3 regions of the Pseudomonas triclosanedens genome follow, and region 1 is predicted to be linked to each of the others. Evidence: predicted binding sites of a transcription regulator. Region 1 holds the regulator's gene; each other region holds the start of a gene.
The links. The regulator FliA, encoded in region 1, starts transcription of late flagellar genes. The targets are predictions, from matches to a motif close to CTAAAGTTTNNNNNNNNNNNGCCGNTAA.
Positions count from the first base shown of each region.

Region 2: the regulator FliA is predicted to act here: its motif matches at 7,853-7,880, upstream of OU419_RS23090 (methyl-accepting chemotaxis protein).
Region 3: the regulator FliA is predicted to act here: its motif matches at 8,869-8,896, upstream of OU419_RS11430 (methyl-accepting chemotaxis protein).

Region 1 covers NZ_CP113432.1:2,125,236-2,135,157, reverse strand. Annotated here, with positions in the region: gene OU419_RS10050 (flagellar motor protein) at 6-746, opposite strand; gene OU419_RS10045 (protein-glutamate methylesterase/protein-glutamine glutaminase) at 746-1,846, opposite strand; gene OU419_RS10040 (chemotaxis protein CheA) at 1,898-4,135, opposite strand; gene OU419_RS10035 (protein phosphatase CheZ) at 4,167-4,952, opposite strand; gene OU419_RS10030 (chemotaxis response regulator CheY) at 4,978-5,352, opposite strand; gene fliA (RNA polymerase sigma factor FliA) at 5,530-6,279, opposite strand; gene fleN (flagellar synthesis regulator FleN) at 6,276-7,106, opposite strand; gene flhF (flagellar biosynthesis protein FlhF) at 7,275-8,585, opposite strand; gene flhA (flagellar biosynthesis protein FlhA) at 8,601-9,922, opposite strand, start outside.
Region 2 covers NZ_CP113432.1:4,979,595-4,989,516, forward strand. Annotated here, with positions in the region: gene OU419_RS23050 (2-hydroxyacid dehydrogenase) at 38-1,003, shown strand; gene OU419_RS23055 (DUF1835 domain-containing protein) at 1,000-1,764, shown strand; gene OU419_RS23060 (class I SAM-dependent methyltransferase) at 1,817-2,821, shown strand; gene OU419_RS23065 (amino acid permease) at 2,939-4,396, shown strand; yybP-ykoY riboswitch at 4,441-4,561, shown strand; gene OU419_RS23070 (TMEM165/GDT1 family protein) at 4,651-5,232, shown strand; gene OU419_RS23075 (ketosteroid isomerase-related protein) at 5,334-5,777, shown strand; gene OU419_RS23080 (NAD-dependent epimerase/dehydratase family protein) at 5,870-6,853, opposite strand; gene OU419_RS23085 (M48 family metallopeptidase) at 6,911-7,729, opposite strand; gene OU419_RS23090 (methyl-accepting chemotaxis protein) at 7,920-9,922, shown strand, end outside.
Region 3 covers NZ_CP113432.1:2,421,770-2,431,691, reverse strand. Annotated here, with positions in the region: gene OU419_RS11450 (cation-transporting P-type ATPase) at 182-2,923, shown strand; gene OU419_RS11445 (SDR family oxidoreductase) at 2,973-3,734, opposite strand; gene OU419_RS11440 (NADP-dependent oxidoreductase) at 3,961-4,965, shown strand; gene OU419_RS11435 (SulP family inorganic anion transporter) at 5,158-6,894, shown strand; gene OU419_RS11430 (methyl-accepting chemotaxis protein) at 6,862-8,817, opposite strand; gene OU419_RS11425 (hypothetical protein) at 9,080-9,454, shown strand; gene OU419_RS11420 (flavin reductase family protein) at 9,432-9,922, opposite strand, start outside.

The DNA of each region.
Region 1 (9,922 bases):
CCTCCTCAGCCGACAAAGCCTTGCAGCTTCAGCTCGATGGACCGCGGGTTCTCGCCCTCAGCAATGGACAACAGGCCTTCCATCAGCATTTCCCGGTAGCAGGACTGGCGCATCACAATGCTCTTGAGCTTGTTGCCCACCGGCAGCAGCAACAGGTTGGCCAGGCCGACACCGTAGATGGTGGCGACAAAGGCCACGGCAATGCCACTGCCCAACTGACCGGGATCGGCGAGGTTGCCCATCACGTGGATCAGGCCCATCACGGCACCGATGATGCCGATGGTCGGCGAGTAGCCGCCCATCGCTTCGAACACCTTGGCCGCCGCCAGGTCGCGGCTTTCCTGGTTGTACAGATCGACTTCGAGAATGCTGCGAATGGCTTCCGGCTCGGCGCCGTCCACCAGCAACTGGAGCCCCTTGCGCGCGTAGGGATCGCGCTCGGCGTCAGCCACGGATTCCAGGCCCAGCAGGCCCTCCTTGCGCGCGGTCATGCTCCAGCCGACAACGTGATTGATGCCACCGACCAAGTCTACCTTCGGCGGCAGAACCATCCAGCGCAGCATGGTCAGGGCGCGCTTGAGCACCGCTACCGGTGTCTGCAGCAGCGCGGCGGCCAGGGTGCCGCCGACCACGATCAGTGCCGCCGGGCCGTTAGCCAGCGCGCCGACGTGCCCGCCCTCGAGGAAGTTGCCACCGATGATGGCAACCAGCGCGAGGATCAGGCCGACCAGGCTGAGGACATCCATCAGCCACATGCCTCGGTCAGATGGCGGCCGATATCGTCCAGGCTGTACACCGCGTCGGCCAGGCCGGCCTTGGCAATAGCCATCGGCATGCCGTAGATCACGCAACTGGCCTCATCCTGCGCCCACACCTGGCTGCCACCCTGCTTGAGCATCCGCGCGCCTTCGCGACCGTCGGCGCCCATGCCGGTGAGCACCACCGCCAGAACCTTGTCGCCATAAGCCTTGGATGCCGAACCGAAGGTGACGTCCACGCACGGCTTGTAATTCAGGCGCTCGTCGCCGGGCAGGATGCGCACCGCGCCGCGCCCGTCGATCATCATCTGCTTGCCACCCGGCGCCAGCAGGGCCACGCCCGGACGTAGCAGGTCACCATCCTCGGCTTCCTTGACGGTGATCTTGCAAAGCTTGTCCAGCCGCTCGGCGAAGGCCTTGGTGAAGGCCGCCGGCATATGCTGGATCAGCACCAGCGGCGCGGGGAAGTTGGCAGGCAGCTGGGTCAGGACCCGCTGCAGCGCCACCGGCCCACCGGTCGACGTGCCGATGGCTACCAGCCGGTAGGGCTTACGCTTTGGGGCGGCGGAGGTCGCCGGCGCCGGAGCGGCCGGCGCGCTGGTGATGGGCGCATGGCGCGCAGGAGCGCTCGCGGCGCCACTGGCCGGTGTGCCGGCCGCAGGGGGCGTGGCGTAGGCAGCGTAGCGACGGTTGGCGCGGGCAATGGTATGGACTTTCTCGCACAGCAACTGGCGAACCTTGTCCGGGTTGCGCGAGATGTCCTCGAAGTTCTTCGGCAGGTAATCCACCGCGCCGGCATCCAGCGCGTCCAGAGTCACCCGTGCGCCCTCGTGGGTCAGCGAAGAGAACATCAGGACCGGCGTAGGGCAGCGCTGCATGATGGTCCGTACGGCAGTGATGCCGTCCATCAGCGGCATCTCATAGTCCATCGTGATCACGTCGGGCTTGAGCGCCAGCGCCTGGTCGATCGCCTCGCGGCCATTGGTGGCCGTGCCGACTACCTGGATTTGCGGATCGGCGGAAAGAATCTCCGAGACACGGCGGCGGAAGAATCCCGAATCGTCCACCACCAGGACTTTGACAGCCATAGACACTCCTGAGTAAAGCCTTGCCGCGCGCGGGCGTCCCCGCGCGCGAAATCAGATACGCCGCGCGTAACGCTTGAGCATGCTCGGCACGTCGAGGATCAACGCGATGCGCCCGTCCCCGGTGATGGTCGCCCCGGCCATGCCCGGCGTGCCTTGCAGCATCTTGCCGAGCGGCTTGATCACCACCTCCTCCTGGCCCACCAACTGATCGACCACGAAGCCGATGCGCTGGGTGCCGACGGAGAGAATCACCACGTGGCCTTCGCTGGACTCGTCGCACTCGGCGCCCGGCACCAGCCAGCGCTTGAGGTAGAACAGCGGCAGGGCCTTGTCGCGGACGATCACCACTTCCTGGCCGTCCACCACGTTGGTGTTGGACAGGTCGAGATGGAAGATCTCGTTGACGTTGACCAGCGGGAAGGCGAACGCCTGGTTGCCCAGCATCACCATCAGCGTCGGCATGATCGCCAGGGTCAACGGGACCTTGATGACGATCTTCGAGCCCTGGCCCTTGGTCGAGTAGATGTTGATGATGCCGTTGAGCTGGGAAATCTTGGTCTTCACCACGTCCATGCCAACCCCGCGGCCAGAGACGTCGGAAATCTCGGTCTTGGTCGAGAAGCCCGGGGCGAAGATCAGGTTGTAGCAATCGGACTCGGAGAGACGGTCGGCGGCGTCCTTGTCCAGCAGCCCCTTCTCCACGGCCTTGGCGCGCAGCACGTCCGGGTCCATGCCCTTGCCGTCGTCGGAGATCGACAGCAGGATGTGGTCGCCTTCCTGCTCGGCAGACAGCACCACGCGGCCGGAACGCGCCTTGCCCGCAGCCTCGCGCTCGTCCGGGCCTTCGATGCCGTGGTCGACCGCGTTGCGCACCAGGTGCACCAGCGGGTCGGCGAGCGCCTCGACGAGGTTCTTGTCGAGGTCGGTCTCTTCGCCGATCAGCTCCAGGTTGATCTCTTTCTTGAGGTTGCGGGCTAGGTCGCGGACCTGCCGCGGGAAGCGGCCGAAGACCTTCTTGATCGGCTGCATGCGCGTCTTCATGACCGAAGACTGCAGGTCGGCGGTGACCACGTCGAGATTGGAGACAGCCTTGGCCATCGCTTCATCGCCGCTGTTCAGGCCCAGGCGCACCAGGCGGTTACGCACCAGCACAAGCTCGCCGACCATGTTCATGATCTCGTCGAGACGCGCGGTGTCCACACGCACGGTGGTTTCCGCCTCGCTTGCCGGCTTCTCGGCAGCGGAGGCAGCAGCGGCGCGCGGCGCTTCGGCTGGCTTGGCGGCTTTCGCCGGTGCCGGTGCCGGCACGGCGGCGGGCTTGCTCTGCGGCGCAGGGCTCACGGCCGGCTTGGCGGCTGTAACGGGTTCCTCCTTCGCCCCGGTGAACTGACCCTTGCCATGCAGCTCATCGAGCAGCGCTTCGAATTCATCATCGGTGATGTTGTCGTCGCCACCGGCGGCCGGCACGGCCTCGGTTTTCCCGGCAGACGCGGCGGGCTCGGCAGCGACGGACTCTTCCTTCGCGCCGGTGAACTGGCCCTTGCCGTGCAACTGGTCGAGCAGCGCTTCGAATTCGTCGTCGGTGATATTGTCGCCGCTGGCGGCAGCCGGCGCTTCCTCGGCAGGAGCCGGCGCAGCGCTGACGGGCTCACTCGCACCGCCGAACTGCCCCTTGCCGTGCAACTGGTCGAGCAGCGCTTCGAACTCGTCGTCGGTGATCTCGTCGCCGGCGCCGCCTTCGGCAGCAGGCGCGGCGGCAGGCGCGGCAGGTGCCGGCTCGAGGGCATCCATCAGTTGCTCGAACTCGGCATCGGTGATGTCGCCGTAGGTGGCAGCAGCCTCCTGCACCGGCTCGGCGGCAGGCGCAGCGGGCGCCTCGGCCGCCGCCGGCTCGTCGCCACCCGGCTCGGCCAGGCGCGACAGCGCGGCCAGCAGCTCCCGGGATGCGGGAGTCGGATCTTCCTGGTCACGCACCTGCTGGAACATCACGTTGACGGTATCCAGCGCCTGCAGGACCACGTCCATCAGCTCGGCGTCGACCCGGCGCTCACCCTTGCGCAGGATGTCGAACACGTTTTCCGCGATGTGGCAGCACTCCACCAGCGCATTGAGCTGGAGGAAGCCCGCCCCACCCTTGACGGTATGGAACCCACGGAAAATAGCGTTGAGCAGGTCCATGTCATCGGGTCGGCTTTCAAGCTCGACCAGTTGCTCGGACAGTTGCTCGAGAATCTCGCCGGCCTCCACCAGGAAGTCCTGGAGGATCTCGTCATCGGCGTCGAAGCTCATTCGGTGCTCCCTCTACAGCGTCAAGCGACGCTCAAAAACCAAGGCTGGACAACAGGTCGTCGACATCGTCCTGACCGGATACGACGTCCTTTCTTGTATCGGCAGCAATCTGCGGACCTTCACCCTTGGAAGATCTTTCTTTTTCGACGGCATCGCTCATGCCCTTGTAGTCATGCTCGATACCCGCATAGCGATCCACCTGGCCGGCCATCCAGACCAGCTTGACCAGGTTGGTCTCCACCTCGGTGACCAGCTTGGTGACGCGCTTGATCACCTGCCCGGTGAGGTCCTGGAAATCCTGCGCCAGCAGGATGTCGTTCAGGTGCGCGGAAATCTTCCGGCTATCCTGGGCGCTGATGTAGAGGAACTGCTCGACGCGCCTGGCCAGCTCGCGGAAGGCATCCGGGCCCAGCTCGCGGCGCATGAAGCGCGACCAGTCCTCCTGCAGCGTCTTGGCTTCGCTCTCGATGTGCGAAACCACCGGGGAGCACTCTTCCACCAGGTCCATCGTGCGGTTGGCCGCTTTCTCGGTCATCTGCACCACGTAGGACAGGCGATCGGTAGCGTCGGCGATCTGCGACATTTCCTCGGCATGCCGGGAACTGGGATCGATCTGGAAGTTGACGATGGCGTTGTGCAACTCGCGGGTGAGCTTGCCGACTTCTTGATAAAGCCCGCGATCACGCGCCTGGTTGAGCTCGGAGATCAGTTGCACGGCGGTCTGTACTTCGCCGCGTTCGAGGCAATCGACCAATTCGCGCGCGTGTTTTTTCAGGGTCGACTCGAAGTCACCCTCGGATTCGTTGACGAGATCCATGACGCCCTCTCGGCTTTCGAGTCGACTAGCTGCCGACCCGCTCGAAAATCTTCTCGATCTTTTCCTTCAGCACCTGGGCGGTGAAAGGCTTGACCACATAGCCGTTGACCCCGGCCTGGGCCGCTTCGATGATCTGGTCGCGCTTGGCTTCGGCGGTGACCATCAGCACCGGCAGGTGCTTCAGGCGCTCGTCGGCGCGGACCGCACGGAGCAGGTCGATGCCGGTCATCCCGGGCATGTTCCAGTCGGTGACGAGGAAGTCGAAGTTACCGCTGTGCAGCATCGGCAGCGCAGTAGTGCCGTCGTCGGCTTCTGCGGTGTTGGTGAACCCCAGATCCCGCAGGAGGTTCTTGATGATGCGCCTCATCGTGGAGAAGTCGTCCACGATGAGAATTTTCATATTCTTGTCCAAACCGACCTCCATCGATACCAGACGCGCCCTGGCGGGCGTGCCGTCAATTCATCGAGCGCCGTGCGCTCATCCATAGAGGGCGACGTCAAAGGGACGTCACCCAGAAGAAATCTGAGACCCTGCGAATTTCCTTTCGGAAAAGGCCGACGGGAAACTACCCGAAGCTCAGTGCGCGCGCCACTCCGCCAGACGTGCCCGCAGGCGCGCGGCGCACTGACTGTGCAACTGACTGACCCGGGACTCGCTGACACCAAGCACTTCGCCGATCTCCTTGAGGTTCAGTTCCTCGTCGTAATACAGGGCCAGCACCAGCCGCTCGCGTTCGGGCAGCTTGGTGATGGCATCGGCGAGCGCCGCCTGGAAGCGTTCGTCTTCCAGGCCGTGGGAAGGCTCGTTGTCATGGTGCGAAGCGTCTTCGCTCAGACCCGCGCCGTGCTCGCCGTCCTGCAACAGATCATCGAAGCTGTACAGGCGGCTGCCCTGGGTGTCGCTGAGGATGCCGTAATAATCTTCGAGACTCATATTGAGTTCGGCAGCAACCTCCTGATCTTTAGCGTCGCGTCCGGTTCTGGCTTCCACCGTGCGGATCGCGTCGCTGACCATGCGGGTATTGCGGTGCACCGACCGCGGTGCCCAGTCGCCCTTGCGCACTTCGTCAAGCATGGCCCCGCGGATGCGTATGCCGGCGTAGGTTTCGAAGCTCGCGCCCTTGCCGGCGTCGTACTTCTTGGATGCTTCCAGCAGGCCGATCATGCCGGCCTGCATCAGGTCCTCAACCTGCACACTGGCCGGCAGGCGGCCGAGCAGGTGGTAGGCGATCCGCTTGACCAGCGGTGCGTACCGCTGGATCAGCTGGTCCTGGGAGTTCTGCGCCTGCGCCTTGCTGTACATACGCGCTCCGGAGGCCGTCATCATACGGCCGAACCCGTGGTCGGATGCTGCACCAGGCGTTCGACGAAGAACTCCAGGTGCCCTCGGGGGTTGGCTGGCAGCGGCCAGCTATCGACCTTCTGCGCCACCGCGCGGAAAGCCAGCGAGGCCTTGCTGCGCGGGAACGCCTCATACACCGAACGCTGTTTCTGCACTGCCTTGCGCACCGATTCGTCGTAGGGAATGGCGCCAACGTACTGCAGCGCCACATCGAGGAAGCGGTCGGTCACCTTGGTCAGCTTGGCGAACAGGTTGCGACCCTCCTGGGGACTGTGAGCCATGTTCGCCAGCACGCGGAAACGGGTCATGCCATAGTCGCGGTTGAGCAGCTTGATCAAAGCGTAGGCGTCGGTGATGGAGGTGGGTTCGTCGCAGACGACCAGCAGTACTTCCTGCGCCGCGCGCACGAAGCTCACCACCGAGTCACCGATGCCCGCCGCGGTGTCCACCACCAGTACGTCGATGTTTTCGCTGATGTCGCTGAACGCCTGGATCAGGCCGGCGTGCTGCATGGGCGTCAGGTGCACCATGCTCTGCGTCCCCGATGCCGCCGGGACGATGCGGATACCGCCGGGCCCCTGGAGGATCACGTCGCGCAGATCGCACTCGCCTTCGATCACGTCGGCCAGCGTACGCTTGGGCGTAAGGCCCAGCAGCACATCGACGTTGGCCAGACCCAGGTCGGCATCCAGCAGCATGACTCGGCGGCCGAGGTCGGCCAGCGCCAGCGAAAGATTCACCGACACATTGGTCTTGCCGACGCCACCCTTGCCACCGGTGACTGCGATTACCTGAACGGGATGCATGCCCATATCAATACCTTGTCTCGTCGTTCAGCCGATGCGCCCCCTGGCGCTTCGGCCCTGCCGGCCGCGGTGCTCTACCGCTTCCAGCGCTCGCGGATCGTCTCCCAGAGCATCCGCATTGCTCGGGCGGCCCTGCCGGCCACCCGCCACCCCACAACGGGGCTTTCAATTCGTTCAGCCGGCGCGACGCACCGGCTGCTGGTAAAGGCCGGCGAACATGTCGGCCATTGCGTCCTCGCTCGGCTCGTCCGGCGCCTGCAGGCTCACGGCGCGGCTGACCAGTTGGTGGCTGCGCGCCACCTGCAGATCATCCGGAATTCGCGGGCCGTCCGCCAGATAGGCTACCGGGAGACGCTGGCCTATAGCCAGCGCGAGCGCCTCGCCGAGACTGCCGGCTTCGTCCAGTTTGGTCAGGATGCACCCGGCCAGACCGCACAGGCGATAGTTCTGCCAGGCGGACTTGAGCACCTGGCTCTGGCTGGTCGCCGCCAGCACCAGATAGTTCTTCACATTCAGGCTCTGCGCCGCCAGGGCCTCCAGTTGCATGCGCAGCGCCGGATCGTTGGCAGGCAGGCCGGCAGTATCGATCAGCACCAGGCGTTTGCGAGCCAGCGGAGCCATCGCTTGGATCAGCGACTGGCCCGGATCGACCAGGGTGACCGGCACGTTGAGGATGCGGCCGAGGGTCTTGATCTGCTCCTGGGCGCCCAGGCGGAAGCTGTCCATCGATACCAGCGCCAGGCTCTGCGCCCCGTATTTCAGCACATAGCGGGCGGCCAGCTTGGCCAGGGTGGTGGTCTTGCCCATGCCGGCCGGGCCGACCAGCGCGATCACACCGCCCTGCTCCAGCAAGTCCGCATCCGGGGTCTGGATCGAACGCGCCAGGTGAGCCAGCAGCATGCGCCAGGCCTGCTTCGGATCGGCGATGGAAGAAACGCGCTCCAGCAGGTTGCGGCTCAGGTCTGCCGGCAGCCCCATGCGCTGCAGGCGGCGCCACAGGTTGGCCTGTTTCGGGCGCTGGTTCTGCAGTTGGTTCCAGGCGATGGAGCCCAGTTGCACTTCGATCAGCTCGCGCAGGCCATTGAGCTCGAAGCGCATGGCTTCCAGGGCCTGCTGGCCGACAGCGGCGGCAACCGGCGCGACCGGAGCGGCCATCGCTTCGGCCAGAGTCTGGGCGGCGCTGCGGCGCGGCGCTTCGACGCCGTACATTTGACGGTCCTTGCGCACCGCTTCGCTCATGCGGGTAGGCGCGCTCAGCTCGGCACGGGCCTCGGCGATACGCGCCTGGGTCTTGCGCAGCTCGGCCTCCAGTGCCGGGTTGGGCTTGCTGGCCGCCGCGGGCGCCTGGTAGTCCAGCGCAGCGGTCAGCTCGACGCCGCCAGCGACCCGGCGATTGCCGATAATCGCGGCGTCCGGGCCCAGCTCGTCACGGACCAGTTTCATGGCCTGACGCATATCGGCGGCGAAGAAGCGTTTTACCTGCATGGCCTGGGACCTCAATCAGTTCTGCCCAACGGTGGCGACAATCGTGACTTGTTTGTTGTCCGGAATTTCCTGGTAAGCCAGCACGTGCATGGTGGGGACCGCCATCCGCGCGAATCGGGACATCATCGCGCGAACCGGGCCGGCCACCAGCAGGATCGCCGGCTTGCCGAGCATTTCCTGGCGCTGCGCCGCCTCCACCATCGAGCGTTGCAGCTTCTCTGCCATTCCGGGCTCCAGCAACATGCCGTCTTCGGAGCCCTGTCCGGCCTTCTGCAAGCTATTGAGCAATATCTGTTCCAACCTTGGTTCCAGAGTGATGACAGGCAGCTCCGGCTCTAGTCCCACAATGGTTTGCACGATTGCGCGGGACAGCGCGACGCGAACCGCCGCCACCATCGCGGCGGGATCTTGACTCTTGGTGGCAACGTTGGCGATGGCCTCGGCGATGGTACGAATGTCACGCACCGGCACCTGCTCCTGCAGCAGCGCCTGCAGAACCTTGAGCAGCGTCGACAGCGAAATCATTCCCGGCACCAGCTCCTCGGCCAGCTTCGGCGAACTCTTGGCCAGCAGTTGCATCAGTTGCTGGACTTCCTCGTGGCCGAGCAGCTCGTGGGCATGCTTGTGCAGCACCTGGTTGAGATGCGTTGCGACCACCGTGCTGGCGTCCACCACCGTGTAGCCCAGCGACTGCGCCTGGTCGCGCTGGGACGGCTCGATCCACACCGCCTCCAGGCCGAAGGCCGGGTCCTTGCCGGCGATGCCGTTGAGGGTGCCGAAAACCTGGCCGGGGTTGATCGCCAGTTCGCGGTCCGGATAGATCTCCGCCTCGGCCACGCTCACCCCCATCAGCGTCAGGCGATAGGCATTGGGCAGCAGGTCGAGGTTGTCGCGAATATGTACAGACGGCATCAGGAAGCCCAGGTCCTGGGAGAGCTTCTTGCGCACGCCCTTGATCCGCGCCAGCAACTGGCCGCCCTGGTTGCGATCCACCAGCGGAATCAGCCTGTAACCGACCTCCAGTCCGACCATATCCACCGGCGTCACGTCATCCCAGCCCAGCTCCTTGGTTTCCTGGGCGCGCTGGGCCGGCAGCAGTTCCTGCTGGCGCTGGGTCTCCTGCTCGGCTTCCTGGGCAGCCTTGCGCTGGCGCTGCCAGATCACGTACGCGCCGCCGGCGGCCAGGGCGCCCAGGCCGACGAAGGAAACGTGCGGCATGCCAGGCACCAGGCCCATGGCGATCAGGATCGCCGCGGAGATCGCCAGCGCCTTGGGTGAGGCGAACATCTGCCGGTTCACCTGCTGGCCCATGTCCTCGGCGCTGGACACGCGGGTCA
Region 2 (9,922 bases), 2.9 Mb from region 1:
ATTCCAGGGCGGACACATGACCAAAGGTACCCACTCCATGAGCACCTCTCGCGCCGTCTTCCTCGATCACGCTTCCCTCGACCTCGGCGACCTCGATCTCGCCCCGCTGCACGCACAGTTCGGCGAACTGGTCCTGCACGGGCGCAGCGATGCGGAACAAGTGGCCGGACGTCTCGCGGGCGCGAAGGTGGCGATCAGCAACAAGGTGCGGATCGACGCCGGAGTGCTCGCCCGCTGCCCGGATTTGAAGCTGATCCTGGTCGCCGCCACCGGCACCAATAACATCGACCTCGCCGCCGCCCGCGCACACGGTGTAGTGGTGAGCAACTGCCAGGGCTACGGCACGCCGTCGGTGGCCCAGCACACCCTGATGCTGCTGCTCGCCCTCGCTACGCGCCTGCCCGACTACCAAGCGGCGGTCCGCGCCGGACGCTGGCAGCAGGCAACGCAGTTCTGCCTGCTGGACTTCCCTATCGTTGAGCTGGAGGGCAAGACCCTCGGCCTGCTCGGCCACGGCGAGCTGGGTAGCGCGGTGGCTCGTCTGGCTGAGGCGTTCGGCATGCGCGTGCTGCTCGGCGCGCTGCCGGGCCGCCCGCCGCGCGCCGACCGTCTGGCACTTGACGAGCTGCTGCCGCAGGTGGATGCGCTCACCTTGCACTGCCCGCTGACCGATGCCACGCGCAACCTGATCGGCCAGCGCGAACTGGACCTGATGAAGCCCCAGGCCCTCCTCATCAACACCGCCCGCGGCGGCCTGGTCGACGAGCAGGCGCTGGCCGACACCTTGCGCCGCGGCCATCTTGGCGGCGCGGCTTTCGACGTGCTCAGCGTCGAACCGCCCAAAGACGGCAATCCACTGCTGGCCGACGACCTTCCGCGCTTCATCCTCACCCCGCACAGCGCGTGGGGCAGCCGCGAGGCACGGCAACGCATCGTCGGCCAGTTGAGCGAGAACGCCGCCGCGTTCTTCGCCGGCACGCCACGTCGGGAGGTAAAGGCATGACTCTGCACATGGTCTGCGGCGACGGTGCCGCCGAAGCCCTGAAACGGGCGATGGATGCGGGTGTACTGGCGGAAGACGAGGTGCTGGCGATGCCGGACGATCTCGCAGTCGGCCCGCTGAGCGATGTCGACAGCCCGCCCTGCGCGCAGCGTGCCGCGTTCTGGCACACACTGGGTGGCGAAGCGTTGCGCTACCGGGAAATTGCCATCGAGCTGGCTACCGGAGTGGAATGGCTGCGCAACCCGAGCGTCGCCGAGGTCACCCTCTGGCATGGCGACAGCGCCAGCGAGCAACTGCTGCTGCGCCGCGTCTGTGCGCTGCTGCCTGAGCCTGTCCGGTTGCGCAGCGCCGCCGCCGGCAGCGGCGAGTGCCGCAGCGAGGACCGCCATGCCATCGCCATGCTCAAGCCGGAGGAAGTGGCACGTTCACTGGCCGCCAGCCGTGAACTGGACACCATCGCGCGTCAGCGCTTGGGCGCCGACTGGCTCAGCGCACTGAGCGCCAACGATGAACTGCGACTGTGGCTCGGCGGCCAGTTGCCGGGCGCCGGTTACGAACATATCGACCAGGTTCTGCTGGAAAGCGCCAACGATCACTGGCGCCCCGTGCAGTCGGTCATCGGGCCGACGATGGCCTATGTCGACGGTTTGTTCGTCAGCGACCTGCTGGCCGCCTGGCGCCTGCGCGAACAAGTCGCGGCCGGGCGCCTGGAACTGCGTGGCGAGGACTTCTGGAAAAACGGCGAGGTGCGGCTCGCCTAGGCTCGGCCGACGCAGCCCTGCTAAACTCGCGCCCTTTTTTCGAGGAGGCCGCATGTCCAACGCCCCTACCAGCGAAGTGCTGCTGCGCCAGATCGAGCGCTTCCAGGGCCGCGTGCTGCTGGCCGGCCTGCCCGCCGACGCACTGCTCGGCGCGCTGCCACAGGCGCAAGGCTGGAGCTGGCACGCAGGCGAAGCACGCCAACTGGAAGCCCGCTACCCGCAACGCTGCCACTTCGGCGCAACACCGCCAGCCGGCGACTTCGACGCCGCCGTGCTGTTCCTGCCCAAATCCCGCGAGCTTACCGACTACCTGTTCGACGCCCTGGCCAGCCGCGTGCCGGCGGGCGAGCTTTACCTGGTTGGAGAAAAGCGCGCCGGCGTCGAGCGTGCCAGCAAGCAGCTCGCAACGTTCGGCCGCGCCAGCAAGCTCGACAGTGCCCGCCATTGCCAGCTCTGGCATACGCACATCGACGAGGCGCCTGCCGCGCCGGACCTGGACGCCCTGGCGCAACGCTATGAACTGCCATTGGCCGACGGGCCGCTGCAGGTCATCACGCTGCCCGGCGTATTCAGTCACGGCCGCCTGGATCGCGGCAGTGCTCTGCTTCTGGAGCATCTCGACGGCCTGGCCGACGGCCACCTGCTGGATTTTGGCTGTGGCGCCGGGGTACTCGGCGCGACGCTCAAGCGACGCTATCCCGCAAGCCGGCTCACCCTGCTGGACGTAGACGCCTTCGCTATCGAAAGCAGCCGCCTGACCCTGGCCGCCAACGGCCTGGACGCCGAGGTGATCGCCGGCGACGGCATCGACGCAGCGCCGGGCGAGCTGGCCGCCATCGTCAGCAATCCGCCCTTCCACCAGGGCGTGCATACCAGCTACGCCGCCACCGAACATCTGCTCCGCCAGGCTGCGCGCCACTTGCGCGGCAACGGCGAGCTGCGCCTGGTGGCCAACAGTTTCCTGAAGTATCCGCCGCTGATCGAACAGCACCTCGGCCCGTGCCAGACCCTGGCCGAAGCTGACGGCTTCCGTATTTACAGCGCCCGGCGGCGCTGACCGCAGGCTCGCACTACACTCCACCGAGCCAATGGATCGGCACGCCCCCGCTCGCCCTGACAATCGAGGACACCCGTGAATCGAAGAATCAAAGATGACGTCGAACTGACATTCGCCATGGGGCCGAAGGAAAAGCCGCATCATCTCAAGCGCTCCCTGAAGCCACGCCACCTGAACATGATCGCCATCGGTGGCTCCATCGGCACTGGCCTGTTCGTCGCCTCCGGCAGCACCATCGCTACCGCCGGCCCCGGCGGCGCATTGATGGCCTATGCGCTGATCGGCCTGATGGTCTTCTTCCTGATGACCAGCCTCGGCGAACTGGCAGCGTACATCCCAGATTCGGGCTCGTTCTGCACCTACGGCAGCCGTTTCATCGACGACGGATTCGGCTTCGCGATGGGCTGGAACTACTGGTACAACTGGGCGGTGACCATCGCCGCCGAACTGGTAGCGGCGCAACTGGTGATGAAATTCTGGTTCCCCGAGGTGGAAGGCATCTACTGGAGCGCCGGCTTCCTGGCCATCATGTTCATGCTCAACTTCTTCTCGGTGAAAGGCTTCGGCGAGAGCGAGTTCTGGTTCGCGCTGATCAAGGTAGTGGCCGTTGTGATATTCATCGGCATCGGCCTGGCCAGCATCATCGGCATCATGCACGGCATCGACAGCCCCGGCTTCAGCAACTTCACCACTGGCGACGCGCCTTTCGTCGGTGGCCTGCAAGCGATGATCGGGGTAGCGATGATCGCCGGGTTCTCGTTCCAGGGTACCGAGCTGATCGGCGTCGCCGCCGGCGAGTCGGAAAACCCGCGCAAATCGATCCCCGTTGCGATCCGCCAGGTCTTCTGGCGGATCCTGATGTTCTACATCCTGTCGATCTTCGTGATCGGCATGCTGATCCCCTACACCGACCCGAACCTCCTCAAGACCGACAGCAGCGACATCAGCACTTCGCCGTTCACCCTGCTGTTCGAGCGCGCGGGCCTGGCCGCGGCGGCTGGTGTGATGAACGCGGTGATCCTCTCGGCGATCCTCTCCGCCGGCAACTCCGGCATGTACGCATCTACCCGGATGCTCTACACGATGGCTACCCAGGGCAAGGCTCCGCGACTGTTCACCCAGGTCTCGGAAAGCGGCGTGCCGCGCTATGCCCTTTACGCCACCACGCTGATCGGCGCGCTGTGCTTCCTTACCAGCTTCGTCGGCGACAAGACCGTATACACCTGGCTGCTCAACGCCTCGGGAATGTGTGGCTTCATCGTCTGGCTGGGCATCGCCATTTCGCACTACCGCTTCCGCAAGGGCTTCGTGCTGCAGGGCGGCGACCTCAACAGCCTTCCCTATCGCGCCAAATGGTTCCCGTTCGGCCCGCTGTTCGCCTTCACCCTCTGCCTGATCATCACCCTGGGACAGAACTACCGCGCCTTCGTCGGCGAGCACGTGGACTGGGCCGGGCTGATTGCCACCTACATCACCATTCCGCTGTTCCTGGCCGTCTGGCTGGGCTATCGCCTGAAGAACGGCACCCGGTTCATTCGCTACGACGAAATGGATATCCGTCCCAAGCACGATTGATCCGACACGCAGGCTTGCCCAAGTCCTACGACTTGGGCAGAATGCGCCCCGTCCTAGGGGAGTAGTCTCCCGCGAGTTCCCAACTCGCCCGGTACGCGTCAACACACTTGATCCGCAGATCATGGCGCGTGCGACCCCAGCCTGCATCGCTCAGGCTCCGGGTTTGACAAGACCTATGACACGAGCAACCTGACCCGGGGCGGGCAGGTGGCACGTGTCATGGTGATTAGTCGACCCGCCCCTTAGGAAGCCTGATGGAATCCCTCTTCGTCCCAACCCTGATCGTTGCCCTGGCCGAAATTGGCGACAAGACGCAACTGCTCGCGCTCGTCCTTGCCGCGCGTTTCCGCAAGCCCTGGCCGATCATCGCCGGGATCATCGCCGCCACCCTGGCCAACCACTTCGCCGCTGGCGCCGTCGGTAGCTGGGTCGCTTCCTTCTTCTCCGAAACCACACTGAGCTGGGTACTGGCAGCCTCCTTCCTGGCGGTGGCTGCCTGGACACTGATTCCCGACAAGCTCGACGATGACGAAGAAGGCTCGCTGAAGAAGTTCGGCCCCTTCCTGACCACCCTGATCGCGTTCTTCCTCGCCGAAATGGGCGATAAGACCCAGGTGGCTACCGTCATGCTGGCCGCGCAGTACCCGCATTTCTGGCTGGTGGTGATCGGCACCACCCTGGGCATGCTGATCGCCAACGTACCGGTGGTCCTGGCCGGCAACTTCGCTGCCGAACGCCTGCCGCTCAACCTGATCCGCCGTCTGGCCGCCGCCGCTTTCGCCGTTCTCGGCCTGGCCGCCGCCTGGCATGCGCTCAGCCTGGGTGGCGCGCTCTGAACTGACGCGCATCGAAAGAGACGCTGGCGCGCCGGCCAATGCCTGTGTATCGCATCCGATACACAGTGGTGCGCCATCGTCCCTGCACTCAGGAAGGCGCCATGTCGGACAAGGACCTTAAGAAGCTCGCTCGCCAGCACATCGATCTCGCCTGGAACAAGGGGCATCTGGCCCTGGTCGAGCAGTTCCATAGCCCAGACTTCCTCTACAAGAGCGCCTTCACCGAGCGACCGCTGGACAACCTCGGCTACCGCAAGCTGGTGGAGGAGATCCGCAGCGGCATGAGCGACCTGGAAGTGGCTGTCGAGGAGTGCATCCGCGAAGGCAACAAGGTCTTCACCTGGAGCACGCTGATGGGCAGTATTTCCCGGCCCGTGCTGGGCTACCCGGTCAGCGACCGGATCGTCAGCATTTCCGCGATGGGCTTCTGGGTGTTCAACAGCCAGGGGCAGGTGCAGGAGCTCTGTACGTTGTTCGACATGGAGAGCTTCCGCGCGCAGATGGGGCTGCAGAACCGCCCCTTCTCCGAGAAGGCGCTGCCCTGAGGCACGGCCCTGCAATGAAAAAGACCCGGTGAACGCCGGGCCTTCCTCCGCAGGAATCGAGCACACATCCTGCGCTGCGGGTATCGGGCCGATCACAGATAGTCGTTGGCCTGGAACCAGGCGATTGCCCGCTCCAGGGTATCCTCCAGCGGCACCCGCGACTCGAACCCCAACTCCTCGCGGGCCTTGCGCCCATCGAGGAACTGCCCTCCGGCCATCACTTCGATCGCTGTATCGTCCAGCAGCGGCACCTTGCCGGTCAGCCGATAGCGCCAGCGCCCGAGGGTCGCCAGTGCGCGGGCACGATGCAGCGGCATCGGCGTCGGCACCGGTTTGCCCAGCAGGCGGGCGATGGTGGCGGTCAGCTCGCCCATCTCGATGTTCTGCCCGGTCAGCAGATAGCGCTCGCCCACTCGCCCGCGCTCCAGCGCCAGCAAAAGGCCGCGACCGGCCTCGGCCGCGTCGATGACGTTGCGCCGTCCCGGCACGTAGTGAAGCATCTCGTCGTGCCCGATGGCGGTAATCAGGCGGCCAGTGGTCGGGCCGATATCCAGCTCGCCCAGCACCATGCCCGGAATCCCGATCACCACCGGCAGCCCGCCACGCGCCTGTTCGCGAGCCTGCTCGTCGAGCGCCCACTTGCACATGACATAGGCGCTCTTGCCAGTAGGCAGGCCCTCGTAGAACAGACCTTCGTGTCCGGGCTGTCCCTGCGGGTGCAGCGGCATGGCGAAGGCCGAGCCGACATACAGGATGCGCGGCACCTTTGCCTGCAGGCAGGCGGCATAGAAATGATTGGTCTGGTCCAGCGCGCTGGCCACTTCTTCCTGCCAGCGGCGTGGCCGCACCGGGTAGTAGCCGGCGCTGAATATCACCGCGTCCAGACCGCTCAGCGCACGCGCCATGCCCTGGTGATCGAACAGCTCGGCCACCCTGCATTCCGGTTCGAGATAGGCCAGCCGCTGGATCTGCGACGATGGCCGGTGGATCAGCACCAACTGGTGTCCCGCGGCCTTGATGGCGCGGGCGGCGTGATGGCCCAGAAGCCCTGTGGCTCCGAGTACAGCGATTTTCACGGGCGCTCCCTGTTCACTGAGAAAGCGGCGCTATGACGCGCCGCTCCCGGCTTCCGCTCAGCGGGCCTTGGCTTGCTCGTACAGCGGCATCACTTTCGGAATGGCGGCCTGCAGGTTAGCCATCCGGGTGCTGTCGGCCGGGTGGGTGCTGAGGATTTCCGGCGGCGCATTGCCGCCAGCCTGGCTCATCTTCTGCCACAGCGTCAGCGCAGCGTTGGGGTTATAGCCGGCACGGGCGGCCAATTCCAGGCCGATCAGGTCGGCTTCGTTCTCATTCTGGCGGCTGTTGGGCAAGGTCAGGCTGTATTGCACCACCTGATCGGCCAACTGCATGCTGTCCTTGCCGAGGCCGAGCAGCGCGCCGCCAAGGTTCTCGCCCATCTGTACCGCATAGGCGCGCGACATGGCTTCGCGGCCATGCTCGCGCAGGGCGTGGGCAATCTCGTGGCCCATGACCGCCGCCAGTTCGTCGTCGGTCAGCTTGAGCTGATCGATGAGGCCGGTGTAGACGATGATCTTGCCGCCAGGGCCGCAATTGGCGTTGAGCTCATCGCTCTTGATTACGTTGACTTCCCACTGCCAGGACGGTGCGTCCGGACGGAAGGTGCCGGTCTGCGGGATCAGCCGCGCGGCGATGGCCTTTACGCGCCTGGCATCGCTGCTGCTGGCATCCAGCTTGCCGGCTTTGGACGCCTCGCCGAGAGTCTGCTGGTAGGACTGCGCGTACATCTGGTCGACCTGCGCGCTCGACAACATGCTGAACATGTTCTGCTTGCGCTCGACGCCAACGACGCCGCCGCTGGTTGTATTCACCTGTTGGCACCCGGCCAGCAAAAGGGCCGCGGCCAGACCGGCGAAGCGAAATACGCTGGGCATGATGCACTCCTGAAGCAATTCATTTTCCTTGGACAGCGCGCATGGTAGGCCGCCCCCAGGTGGCCGGCAACCATCCTGCAACAGGCGGCATACAGGGGCGTTACAACCCTTTACAAGCACCGGCTAAGAATCTCGCGCCACCTGCCGATACAGGAGGAACACGCAAGCTCTGGGACATTCGGGTACCCGTATGAAATTCAAGTCGATCCAGTTTTCCGTGGTGGCGCTGGCCGGAGCCAGCGTCTTGGCAGTGGTCGCGGCACTGGTGCTGTACGCGCTGTTCGCCGGCTCCCGAACCCAGGCCCTGGTGCAGGAGCGTACCCAGGCGCTGCTCGAACAGGTGATCAATGATCGTCTGGTAGCTTTGGCGCGCGGCCAGGTCAGCCAGATCCAGCGCGAACTGGAGTACCCGCTGACCGTCGCCAAGGACCTCGCCCACACCAATGCGCAGATGGGCAAGCTCGACGCCAGCGGCACGCCGGCGCTGGACATCACCCGCGCCGAGATGTCCAACCTGTTGCGCGTCACCGTCGAGCAGAACCCCAAGCTGCTCGACGCCTTCGCCGGCTGGGAACCCGACGCCTTCGCCGGACGGGACAGCGAATTCGCCGGCCACACCGGCGAGGGTTACGACGCCAGCGGTCGCTTCATGCCGTGGTGGTATCGCAAGGATGGCAGCCTGACCGTCGAAGCGATGGGGGACACCCTGGAAAGCCAGAAGATGCAGCCTACCGGCGTGCGCGAAGGCGAGTACTACCTGTGCCCGAAAGAGAAGCTGCAGCCCTGCATCATCGACCCGGCGCCGTATGAGATGGGCGGCAAGATGGTGCTGATGTCTTCATTCAACGCGCCAATCCTGGTCAATGGCCAGTTCAAGGGGGCGGTGGGCGTGGACCTGTCGCTGGACTTCATCCAGGAACTGCTGAAGAACGCCGACAGCAACCTCTACGACGGCGCAGGCGAGATGGCGCTGATCTCCAGCAACGGTCGCCTGGTGGCTTACACCAAGGACCCCGCCAAGCTCGGTGAGCCCGCCAGCAGCGTGCTGGATTCCAACGAAGTCGCCAACCTGTCCAGGCTCACCCTGGACCAGCCGCTGACCTCCGTCGACAAGGAGCACGGCCACATCGAGCTGTTCCTGCCATTCACCATCGCCGACACCGGCGCGCGCTGGACGCTGATGCTGCAACTGCCACAGGAAGCGCTGCTGGGCGAACTGAACAAACTGCAATCGGACCTGAAGTCCCAGCGCGACAGCGATGCCCTGGGCATGACCCTGGTGGGCCTGCTGATCGCCGCCATCGGCCTCGCGGTGATCTGGTTGGTCGGCCACGGCATCGCCCGTCCGCTGCGCCAACTGGTCGGCATGCTCGATGACATCGCCAAGGGCGAAGGCGACCTGACCCGCCGGCTTTCCAGCGACCGCGCTGACGAACTGGGCTCCATCGCCAGGGGTTTCAACACCTTCCTCGGCAAGCTGCAGGGCATGATCGGCCAGGTAGTCACCTCGGTGCAGCATGTCAGCGACTCCTCGGAACACACCGCCGACATCGCCATCCGCACCAACCAGGGCGTGCAGAAGCAACTGGCCGAGATCGAGCTGGTAGCCACGGCCGTCCACGAGATGACAGCCACCGCCCAGGACGTGGCGCGCAACGCTACCCATGCGGCGGAAGCTGCCAATCACGCAGACCAGGCCGCGCACCAGGGCAAGCGCATCGTCGAGAGCAGTGCGACGGCGATCCAGGCGTTGGCCAGCGAGATCGGTCGTGCAGTCGGCGTGGTCCAGACCCTGGCCCGCGACAGCGAGAACATCAACGCGATCCTCGTCGCCATCCGCGGCATCGCCGAACAGACCAACCTGCTGGCGCTCAACGCCGCCATCGAAGCGGCGCGTGCCGGTGAGCAGGGGCGTGGTTTCGCGGTGGTCGCCGACGAAGTGCGCAACCTGGCGCAGAAGACCCAGCAGGCCACCGAAGAAATCCAGTCGATGATCCAGCAACTGCAACAGGGCACCCGCGAAGTCGTGCAGGTGATGCAGGAAAGCCAGGACAGGACCGACGACAGCGTGCGCCATGCCCAGGAAGCGGCACAGGCTCTGGAGTCGATCACCCAGGCAGTGTCGGTGATCAACGACATGAACACCCAGATCGCCAGCGCCGCCGAGGAGCAGAGCGCGGTGGCCGAAGACAT
Region 3 (9,922 bases), 300 kb from region 1:
GATTCTTTGGGCCGCTCCAGCGCTTGTAACTGTCCCTGCGTGCCAAAACCACTTCTTCCTGTAACAGAATGCAAAACTTTGTTGCAGCCCTTTTCGCCGTGTCTGTCATGGGTCAAGCCGGGTTGGCGGCAGGGTCGCCATCCTGCTTGCATAACGTGGTCCCACACGACAGGAGCCTCCCATGACCCAACGCCGCGCCCCGCGCACCGCCGGACGGGTGCCGCCACCGTGGCACACGCTCTCCACCGAGCAGGTCCGGCAGCAACTGGGCGACGATCCCGGCGGCCTGAGCGACGCCCAGGTACAGCAGCGCCTGACCGAATACGGCGAGAACCGCCTGGCGCCGCCCAAACGGCGCGGCCCCTGGATGCGCCTGCTGTTGCAGTTCCACAACATTCTGCTCTACGTGATGATGGCCGCCGCGCTGGTCACCGCCCTGCTCGGCCACTGGATCGATACGGGCGTGCTGATGGGCGCGGTGGTGATCAACGCGCTGATCGGTTTCGTACAGGAGGGCAAGGCGGAGTCGGCGCTGGATGCCATCCGCGACATGCTGTCGTCCACCGCGATGGTGCTGCGCGACGGCAAGCGCCAGCAGATCGACGCTGCCCAACTGGTGCCCGGAGACCGTGTCCTGCTGGCCTCCGGCGACCGGGTGCCGGCCGATTTGCGCCTGATCAACAGCAAGGAATTGCGCATCGAGGAGGCGGCGCTGACGGGTGAGTCGCTGCCGGTGGAGAAATCCACCGACGCGGTGGCGGCGGACGCGCCGCTGGGCGACCGCCACGGCATGGCCTACTCCGGCACGCTGGTGGTGTACGGCCAGGCGTGCGGCCTGGTGGTAGCCACCGGGGCCGATACCGAGCTGGGCAAGATCAACCAGATGCTCAGCAGCGTAGACAGCATGACCACGCCGCTGCTGCGGCAGATCGACCGCTTCGGCCGGCTGCTGGCCGTCGCCATCCTCGGCCTCGGCGCGCTGGTGTTCCTGCTCGGCACGCTGTGGCGCGGCGAAACGCCGGCAGAGATGTTCATGATGGTGGTGGCGCTGGTGGCCTCGGCGATTCCCGAGGGGCTGCCGGCGATCATGACCGTCACCCTCGCCCTCGGAGTACAGCGCATGGCACGCCAGCAGGCCATCGTCCGCCGACTGCCGGCGGTGGAAACCCTCGGATCGGTGACGGTGATCTGCTCGGACAAGACCGGCACGCTGACCCGCAACGAGATGACGGTGCAGCGAGTTGTCTGCGCCGGCCACGTGTTCGAGGTGGGGGGCGTGGGTTATGCCCCGGTCGGGGACTTTTCCCTGGACGGGCGGATCATCGATCTCACCCACTACCCGGCATTGCAGCAGGCGATCCAGGCCGGCGTGCTGTGCAACGACGCCTCCCTGCATGTGAACGCCGACAGCCAGTGGCACGTCGACGGCGACCCCACCGAAGGCGCGCTGCTGGTGCTGGGCGCCAAGGCTGGCCAGACGCAGGACGCCAGCAATGCCCAATGGCCCCGCCGCGACAGCATTCCCTTCGAGTCCCAGCATCGCTTCATGGCCAGCCACCATGTGGACCCGGCGGGCGAGTCGTGGCTGCTGGTCAAGGGCGCACCGGAGCGTTTGCTGGAAATGTGCTCACGGCAGCGCAGCGCCCACGGCGAGGAGCCGCTGGACCCGGACTACTGGCGGCGCATGGCCACCGATACCGCCGCCCAGGGGCTGCGCCTGCTGGCCCTGGCCGCCAGGCGTGCGGCACCGGCGGGCGAGATGCTGGGCTTCGAGGATGTGGCGGAAGGTTTCACCATGCTGGCGCTGGTGGGAATCATCGATCCGCCGCGCAGCGAGGCCATCGATGCGGTGGCGGAATGCCATGCGGCCGGCATCCGGGTAAAGATGATCACCGGCGACCACGGCGAAACCGCCCGAGCCATCGGTGCGCAGTTGGGCATCGGTGTCGGCAAGCCGGCGGTGACAGGTGCGGAAGTGGCGTTGATGGACGACGCAGCGCTGCGCCGGGTGGCGATGGAAGTGGATGTGTTCGCCCGCGCCAGCCCCGAGCACAAGCTGCGTCTGGTGCAGGCGCTGCAGGACGACGGCCAGGTGGTGTCGATGACTGGCGACGGGGTGAACGATGCTCCGGCACTCAAGCGCGCAGACGTTGGTGTGGCGATGGGCAACAAGGGCACCGAAGCGGCGAAGGAAGCGGCGGACGTAGTGCTGGCCGACGACAACTTCGCCAGCATCGCCAGCGCGGTGCGTGAGGGCCGCGCGGTCTACGACAACCTGAAGAAGTTCATCTTGTTCATGCTGCCCACCAACGGCGGCGAGGCACTGGTGGTGATCGCCGCGCTGATGCTCGGCCTGGGCCTGCCGCTGACGCCGGCACAGGTGCTGTGGATCAACATGGTCACCTCCGGCACCCTGGGCCTGGCGCTGGCCTTCGAACCCGCCGAAGACGGCATCATGCGGCGCCGCCCTCGCCCGCCGGGCAGCGCGCTGCTGTCGGGTTTTTTCATCTGGCGGGTGCTGATGGTCTCGGTGCTGATGATGATCGGCGCGTTCGGGCTGTTCGTCTGGGAGTTGCAGAGCGGTACGGGCATCGAGGCCGCACGGACGATGGCGGTCAACGCGGTGGTGATGGCGGAGATGTTCTACCTGATCAACAGCCGCTCGATCTTCGCGTCGGTGCTCAACCGCGAAGGGCTGCTGGGCAACCGCTATGCGCTGGCGGCCATCGCGGTGTGCATTGCACTGCAACTGGCATTCACCTATGCGCCGTGGATGCAGAACCTGTTCGGCTCGGCTGGCCTGAGCCCGCTGGAATGGTCGAAGGTGCTGGGCGCGGGGCTGCTGGTGTTCCTGGTGGCGGAACTGGAGAAATGGGTGATCCGCCGCACCGGGCTGGCAACGCGGCTGGCGGAACGCGGCTGAGGGGCTGCCGGGCGAATCGGCGGCTGCGCCGGATTCGCCCGGCGCGCGGTCAGATGGCCGTCGCGCCGCCGTCCACCGGCAGTGCTATGCCGGTGGTGAAGCCGGCGTTGTCGCTGCACAGGTAGAGCACGGCGCCAGCGATTTCCTCGACCTTGCCGACTCGGCCGACCGGGTGCATGGCGGCGGCGAACTCGGCCTTCTTCGGGTCGGCTTCGTAGGCGCGGCGGAACATGTCGGTGTCGATCACCGCCGGGCAGACGGCGTTGATGCGGATTTTCTTCTTCGCGTACTCGATGGCTGCGGATTTGGTCAAGCCGATCACAGCATGCTTGGAGGCGGCGTAGATGCTCATTTTCGGTGCGGCGCCGAGACCGGCCACGGAAGCGGTATTGACGATGGCGCCGCCGCCCTGGGCGAGCATCAGCGGAATCTGGTGCTTCATGCACAGCCAGACGCCCTTGACGTTGACGCCCATGATGGCGTCGAACTCACTTTCCTCGCCATCGGCAAGCTTGCCCTTCTCGATCTCGATGCCGGCGTTGTTGAAGGCGTAGTCGAGGCGGCCATAGGCGGCTACGGTACCTTCCACCAGCGCCTTGACCTCGGCGTCGCGGGTGACGTCGCAGCGGATGAAGGTGGCTTCGCCGCCCGCCGCGCGAATCAGCTCGACAGTCGCCTCACCGCCCTTGGCGTCGACATCGGATACCACGACCTTGACGCCTTCGCGGGCGAACGCCTGGGCGGTGGCGCGACCAATGCCGTTACCGGCGCCAGTGACCAGGGCAACCTGGCCGGAAAGCAACTGACTCATGAGCGGACCTCGAAGCAGTGTGGAGAGAACCGTCGCAGTCTAGCCAGCGCTCCGCCGGCGCGAAGCACTATCAGGCGGCGCGTAGGCGGTGCATCCATCCCGATGATGATGCGTACAAGCCGGCATCACTCACAGCGATGGGCGAACATTCCCCTGGCGGACGGAACTTGCCGCCACCGGCGGCGCGGACTATCACCTAGGCTTTCCCCTTGACGAGGCCACTGCCATGCCTGCCCAACTCAACCGCCAGTTCCAGCTCGCCCAGCGCCCTGTCGGCGCAGCCACCCGCGATACCTTCGCCTATGTCGAGACGCCGGTTGGCGAACCGGGGCCGGGGCAAATCCTGGTGCAGAACCAGTACCTGTCGCTGGACCCGGCCATGCGCGGCTGGATGAACGATGCCAAGTCGTATATCGCGCCGGTGGCCATCGGCGAGGTGATGCGCGCCCTGGGCGTAGGCAAGGTGATCGCCTCGCAGCACCCGGACTTCAAGGTCGGCGACGAGGTGAACGGCGCGCTCGGCGTGCAGGACTACTTCCTCGGCGAGCCCAAGGGCTTCTACAAGGTGGACAGCCAGCGCGCGCCACTGCCGCTGTACCTGTCGGCGCTGGGCATGACCGGGATGACGGCCTACTTCGGCTTCCTCGATGTCGGCAAGCCGCAGGCCGGCGATACCGTGGTGGTTTCCGGCGCCGCCGGCGCGGTGGGCAGCGTGGTCGGACAGATCGCGAAGATCAAGGGTTGCCGCGTGGTGGGCATCGCCGGCGGCGCCGACAAATGCCGCTATCTGATAGACGAGCTGGGCTTCGACGGCGCCATCGACTACAAGGCCGAAGACGTCAACGCCGGCCTCAAGCGCGAGTGTCCCAAGGGTGTGAACGTGTTCTTCGACAATGTGGGCGGCGACATCCTCGATGCGGTGCTGGCCCGCCTGGCCCCCAAGGCGCGGGTGGTGATCTGCGGTGCGATCAGCCAGTACAACAACAAGGAGTCGGTGCGCGGCCCGGCCAACTACCTGTCGCTGCTGGTGAACCGTGCGCGCATGGAGGGCATGGTGGTAATGGACTACGCCCAGCGCTTCCCGGAAGGCTTCAAGGACATGGCGGGCTGGATCGCCACGGGCGAGCTGAAATCGAAGGAAGACATCGTCGAGGGACTGGAAACCTTCCCCGAAACGCTGGCGAAGCTGTTCAGCGGCGAGAACTTCGGCAAGCTGGTGCTGAAAGTCTGATCCGCAGCGCGATACCCATACAGGCGGTGCGCCAGGACCTGCCCTCCGCCGCCGGGTATCGCGGCATTCCACACAGGAAGTGAGAGAGCGTAGGCATACGGCACTTCGCTCGCTATCTCGATGATTTCCGACAAGCCGTAGGCAGGCTTTCCATCTAAGATTTCCCTTGGTCGATTCCAAGGAAGATTCCGCATGCCCCTAGCCCGCTGGCTGCCCGGCCTGGACAGTCTGCTGCACTACCGTCGTGACTGGCTGCCTCGCGATATCCAGGCGGGCCTGTCGGTGGCCGCCGTGCAGATTCCTACCGCCATCGCCTATTCGCAGATCATCGGCTTTCCGCCCCAGGTCGGGCTGTATGCCTGCATCCTGCCGATGCTGATCTACGCGCTGGTGGGCAGCTCGCGACAACTGATGGTAGGCCCGGACGCTGCCACCGCGGCGATGGTCGCCGCTGCCATCACGCCACTGGCGGCGGGCGATCCGCAGCGCCTGCTGCAGTTGTCGATGATCGTCGCGGTGCTGGTTGGCGCGCTGTCGATCGCTGCCGGTTTCGCCCGCGCCGGCTTCGTCGCCAGCTTCCTTTCGCGGCCAACCCTGGTGGGCTACCTGAACGGTATCGGCCTGAGCCTGATCGCCGGCCAGCTCGGCAAGCTGCTGGGCTACCACAGCGAAACCAGCGGATTCGTGCGGGGCTTGATCGCATTGCTGCGCAACCTCTCCAACACGCACCTGCCAACGCTGACGCTGGGGGTTTCCACACTGCTGTTGATGGTTGTGCTGCCGCGTTTCTACCCGAAGGTTCCAGGCGCGCTGGTGGGCGTGCTGTTCGCCACGCTGGCGGCGGCGCTGCTGGGGCTGGACCAGTACGGCATCAAGCTGCTGGGTGAAGTGCCGCAGGGGTTGCCGACGCTGATGTTCCCGCACACCACCTACGAGGAGCTGGGCAGCCTGTTCCGCGACGCGATGGGGATCACCATCATCAGCTTCTGCAGCGCGATGCTCACCGCGCGCAGCTTTGCCGCGCGCCACGGCTACAGCGTGGACGCCAACCACGAGTTCATGGCGCTGGGCATGGCCAATATCGGCGCGGGGATTTCCCAGGGTTTCGTGATCAGCGGCGCGGATTCGCGCACCGCCGTGAACGATATGGTCGGCGGCAAGAGCCAGATGGTCGGCATCGTCGCCGCGCTGGTGATCGGACTGGTCCTGCTGCTGTTCAGCAAGCCGTTGGGCTGGGTGCCGATGCCGGCGCTGGGCGCGGTGCTGCTGATGGCCGGCTGGGGGCTGATCGATTTCCGCGCGCTGCGCGGTTTCTGGCGCCTTAGCCGGTTCGAATTCGCGCTGTGCGTGCTGACCACCGTGGGCGTGCTGAGCGTTGGCGTGCTGCCGGGGATCTTCGTGGCGATCATGCTCGCGCTGCTGCGCCTGCTCTATCTCACTTATCGGCCGCACGATGCGGTGATGGGCTGGGTGCATGGCATCGACGGGCAGGTGGAACTGGAGCAGTACCCCAACGCACGCACCCTGCCGGGCCTTGTGATCTACCGCTTCGACGCGCCCCTGCTGTTCTTCAACGCCGACTACTTCAAGCAGCGCCTGCTGGAAGTGGTGGCCAAGGCTCACCAGCCGCGCGCGGTGCTGCTCAACGCCGAAGGTATCCTCAACCTGGACATCAGCGGCCTGACCACCCTGCGCGAGGTGCAGCAGACTCTGGAGGCCAAGGGTGTTCACCTGTCCCTGGCACGGGTGACGGGAGAGACGCTGGCGATGCTCAAGCGTTCCGGCCTGCTCGGTGAAGTGAAGCCGCCGCTGGTATTCAGCTCGGTGCGCGCCGGGGTCAACGCCTATCGCCGCTGGCACCAGCAACGCAAGGCGGAGCACGCCTGGGACCAGCCCTCAGAGTCGAAACTGACCGACCAGCCCCTGTAGTTCGCGGCTCAACTGCGCCAGCTCGACACTCGACGAGGCGGTGGACTCCATCGCCTGTGACGACTCGTCGGCGATGCCACGGATACTGGTGACGCTGCGGCTGATTTCCTCGGCCACCGCGCTCTGCTGTTCGGATGCGGCGGCGATCTGCTGGTTCATCTGGTGAATCACCGCCACCGCCGATGCGATGGTGCCCAGCGCGGCCTCGGTCTGTACGGCATCGCTGACGGTCATTTCCACCAGCGCATGGCTGTGCTGCATACGCTGTACCGAGGTGCTGGCGCCATTCTGCAGGGCGGCGATCAGCCCTTCGATCTCGGCGGTGGATTGCTGGGTACGCCGCGCCAGCGCCCGCACCTCGTCGGCGACCACGGCGAAACCGCGCCCCTGTTCGCCGGCCCGCGCCGCCTCGATGGCGGCATTGAGCGCCAACAGGTTGGTCTGCTCGGCAACATTCTTGATCACGTCCAGCACGCTGCCGATGCTCTGGCTCTCGCGCCCCAGTTGTTCGATGCTCTGGGTGGCTGCGCGCACCGCGTCGGCCAATTGCTCGATGCGGCCGAGCGTCTGGCGCACCACTTCCTGCCCGCTGGCCACCTTGCCGTCAGCCTGTTCGGCGGAGTTGGCGGCCTCCTCGGCATTGCGCGCCACGTCATGGACGGTGGAGGCCATCTGGTTCATCGCCGTGGCCACCTGATCGGTCTCGGCCTTCTGGTTGTTGACACCGAGCTGCGTACGCTCGGTAACGCCGGACAGCGCCTGCGCCGAGGCGGTGATCTGGCCCACGCCGTCACGCAACCGGCTGACGATACTGCGCAGGCTGTCGGCCATGCTCGCCACGGCACTCATCAGTTGCCCCACTTCGTCCTTGCGGCTCACCTCGATACTGGCGCTCAGATCACCCTCGGCGATCCGGCTGGCCAGGGCGATCACCTGGCGCAACGGGCGCACGATCATCCAGGTGATCAGCAGCGAGGCCAGCGCTCCCACCAGCAGCGCCAGCGCGGCGGAACCGAGGATCAGCGCGGCGTTGGTGCGCAGGCCGGCGAGCATGGCCGACTGCTGCGCGGCGTAGGCGTCGTCCACCAGCTGCATGACTTCGGCGGCGCGCTCGCTCATCTGCGCATGTACCTGTTTTTCCTGGTCGAGGGCGGAGGTGTACTCGTCGAGCTTCTCGACGAAGGCGTTGATATTGGTGATCACATCCTTGAGCACCGACACGTAGGTCGGGTCGGTGATGCTCGCCTGGAGCTGGCTGGACAGTTGCAGCGCCTCGCCGGCGGACTTGATGCGGCCATCCGCGGGTTTGTCCGCGCCGCCGCTCTCCACCCGCGAGCGGGCTTCATTCAGGCCCTGCAACACCAGGCGATACAACTGGCTGACCTGCGCCGCCTGTTGCAGCAGCTCCTCGCCCTTCTGTCCCTGGGATTCCTTCAGTTCGTAGGCGCCGTCGTCGGCCAGGCTCGATTGCAGGATGTCGAGGCTGTTGGAGGCGCCGCTGACCGACCAGGTCGCCGCATCCAGCGACAGCCGCCGGCTCTTGCTGGATTTCTCAAAGCTCTCGAAGGCGGCCAGGTAGCCGGCGATGCCCTGCTCCACCCGATCCATGGTCGCTGCCTGCTCCGGCAGGGCCTTGAGCCGCGCGACCCGTTCGCTCAAATCCCCGGCATGCTGCCGCAGCGCCTGGGCCGCAGCGGGATTGGCGTCCAGTACGAAATCCTTTTCGCTCTGGCGCATCTCCAGCACGATGCGGTTGATCGCCGACATGTCGTTGAGCACATCGAAGCGCTGGGAAATCGAGCGCAACGAGGTGACACCGATCACCGCCACCAGCGCCGTCAACAGCAGCACCAAGCCGAATCCGATGGCCAGTTTCCTTGCCGTTCCCATGTCGGCCAGACGTCGTTGCATGAAGGCAACCATGCCATCCTCCCCGCGTGCAGGCGATCCTTCGATGCGAAGGTCTCCTGATCGTTGTCGTCGCTTTTGCGGGGAACATTAGGAGCGCCGTCGGATGCCGAACAAGAGCCGATGGCGGTGATGGCACTCTGATGCTGCGCACGGATATGCAGAGGTCGCATCCAGAACAGTCACAGCGAGTTCCCACCACCAAAGCAGAGCCTTCCGACAGCCAATCCTCGCCTTGTCAGGCACAGTCCGTCGCCCACATCAATCAGGAGGCGACATGCAAGCCCGTTATCGACTGGTCCTTAAACATCCCGCACCAGGCTTCGGCACTCGCCTGGAGTTCCCGGCGCTGTACCGCCAGACCGCACTCATCGAACGCATGTTCGCCGAACGCGGGCTGGCGCCGCTGCGGCAGTTCGTCTGCCCGCCGGGCCCCGCCAGCGACTGGTTCCGCGCCGACGACGGCCGCCGGCTGGCCCATGAGCTGATCTGCTGCGTCCACCGCGACCCGCAGCGCTTCGACAACGCCACGACGCTGCTCGACGAACTGTTCATGTTCAGCGAACAGTTGGAAGTGGCGTACCTGAGCGGCAACCGCTGGCACTTCGAGGAGGCCGCCGGCCCTTGCGCTACTTCGGGCGAATCATGTTGAAGGTGTCACGAGTGTAGCTGTACTGGGTACCGCCCAGGCGCCCCACCAGGTCGAGCTTCGCCGGGTCGACATGGCGTTCGTCGCGCATGACGCCGTCGTCCACGTGCGCCAGCAGCACGCGGGCGAAGATGAGGTAGCTGCTGGGCTTGTCCGCCGGGTACGGGATGATTTCCGCCAGTTGGCACTCGAATGCCACCGGCGCGCCCAGTACCCGTGGCGGCGTGACCCGCTCGCTGGGTACGGTGGCGAGATCGGCGTGCTCGATCTCGCTGACGCCGTGGGGCAGCCAGGCGGCGGTGGCGTTCATGGCGTCGGCCTGGGCCGCGCTGACCAGGTGGATAACCAGCTCGCCGGTTTCGCGCACGTTGCGCAGGGTGTCCTTGACGCTGCCGTCGTCACGCACGCTGGTGTTCACCATGAGGGTCGGCGGCTCGTCGCTGATGACCTGGAAGAAGCTGAACGGCGCCA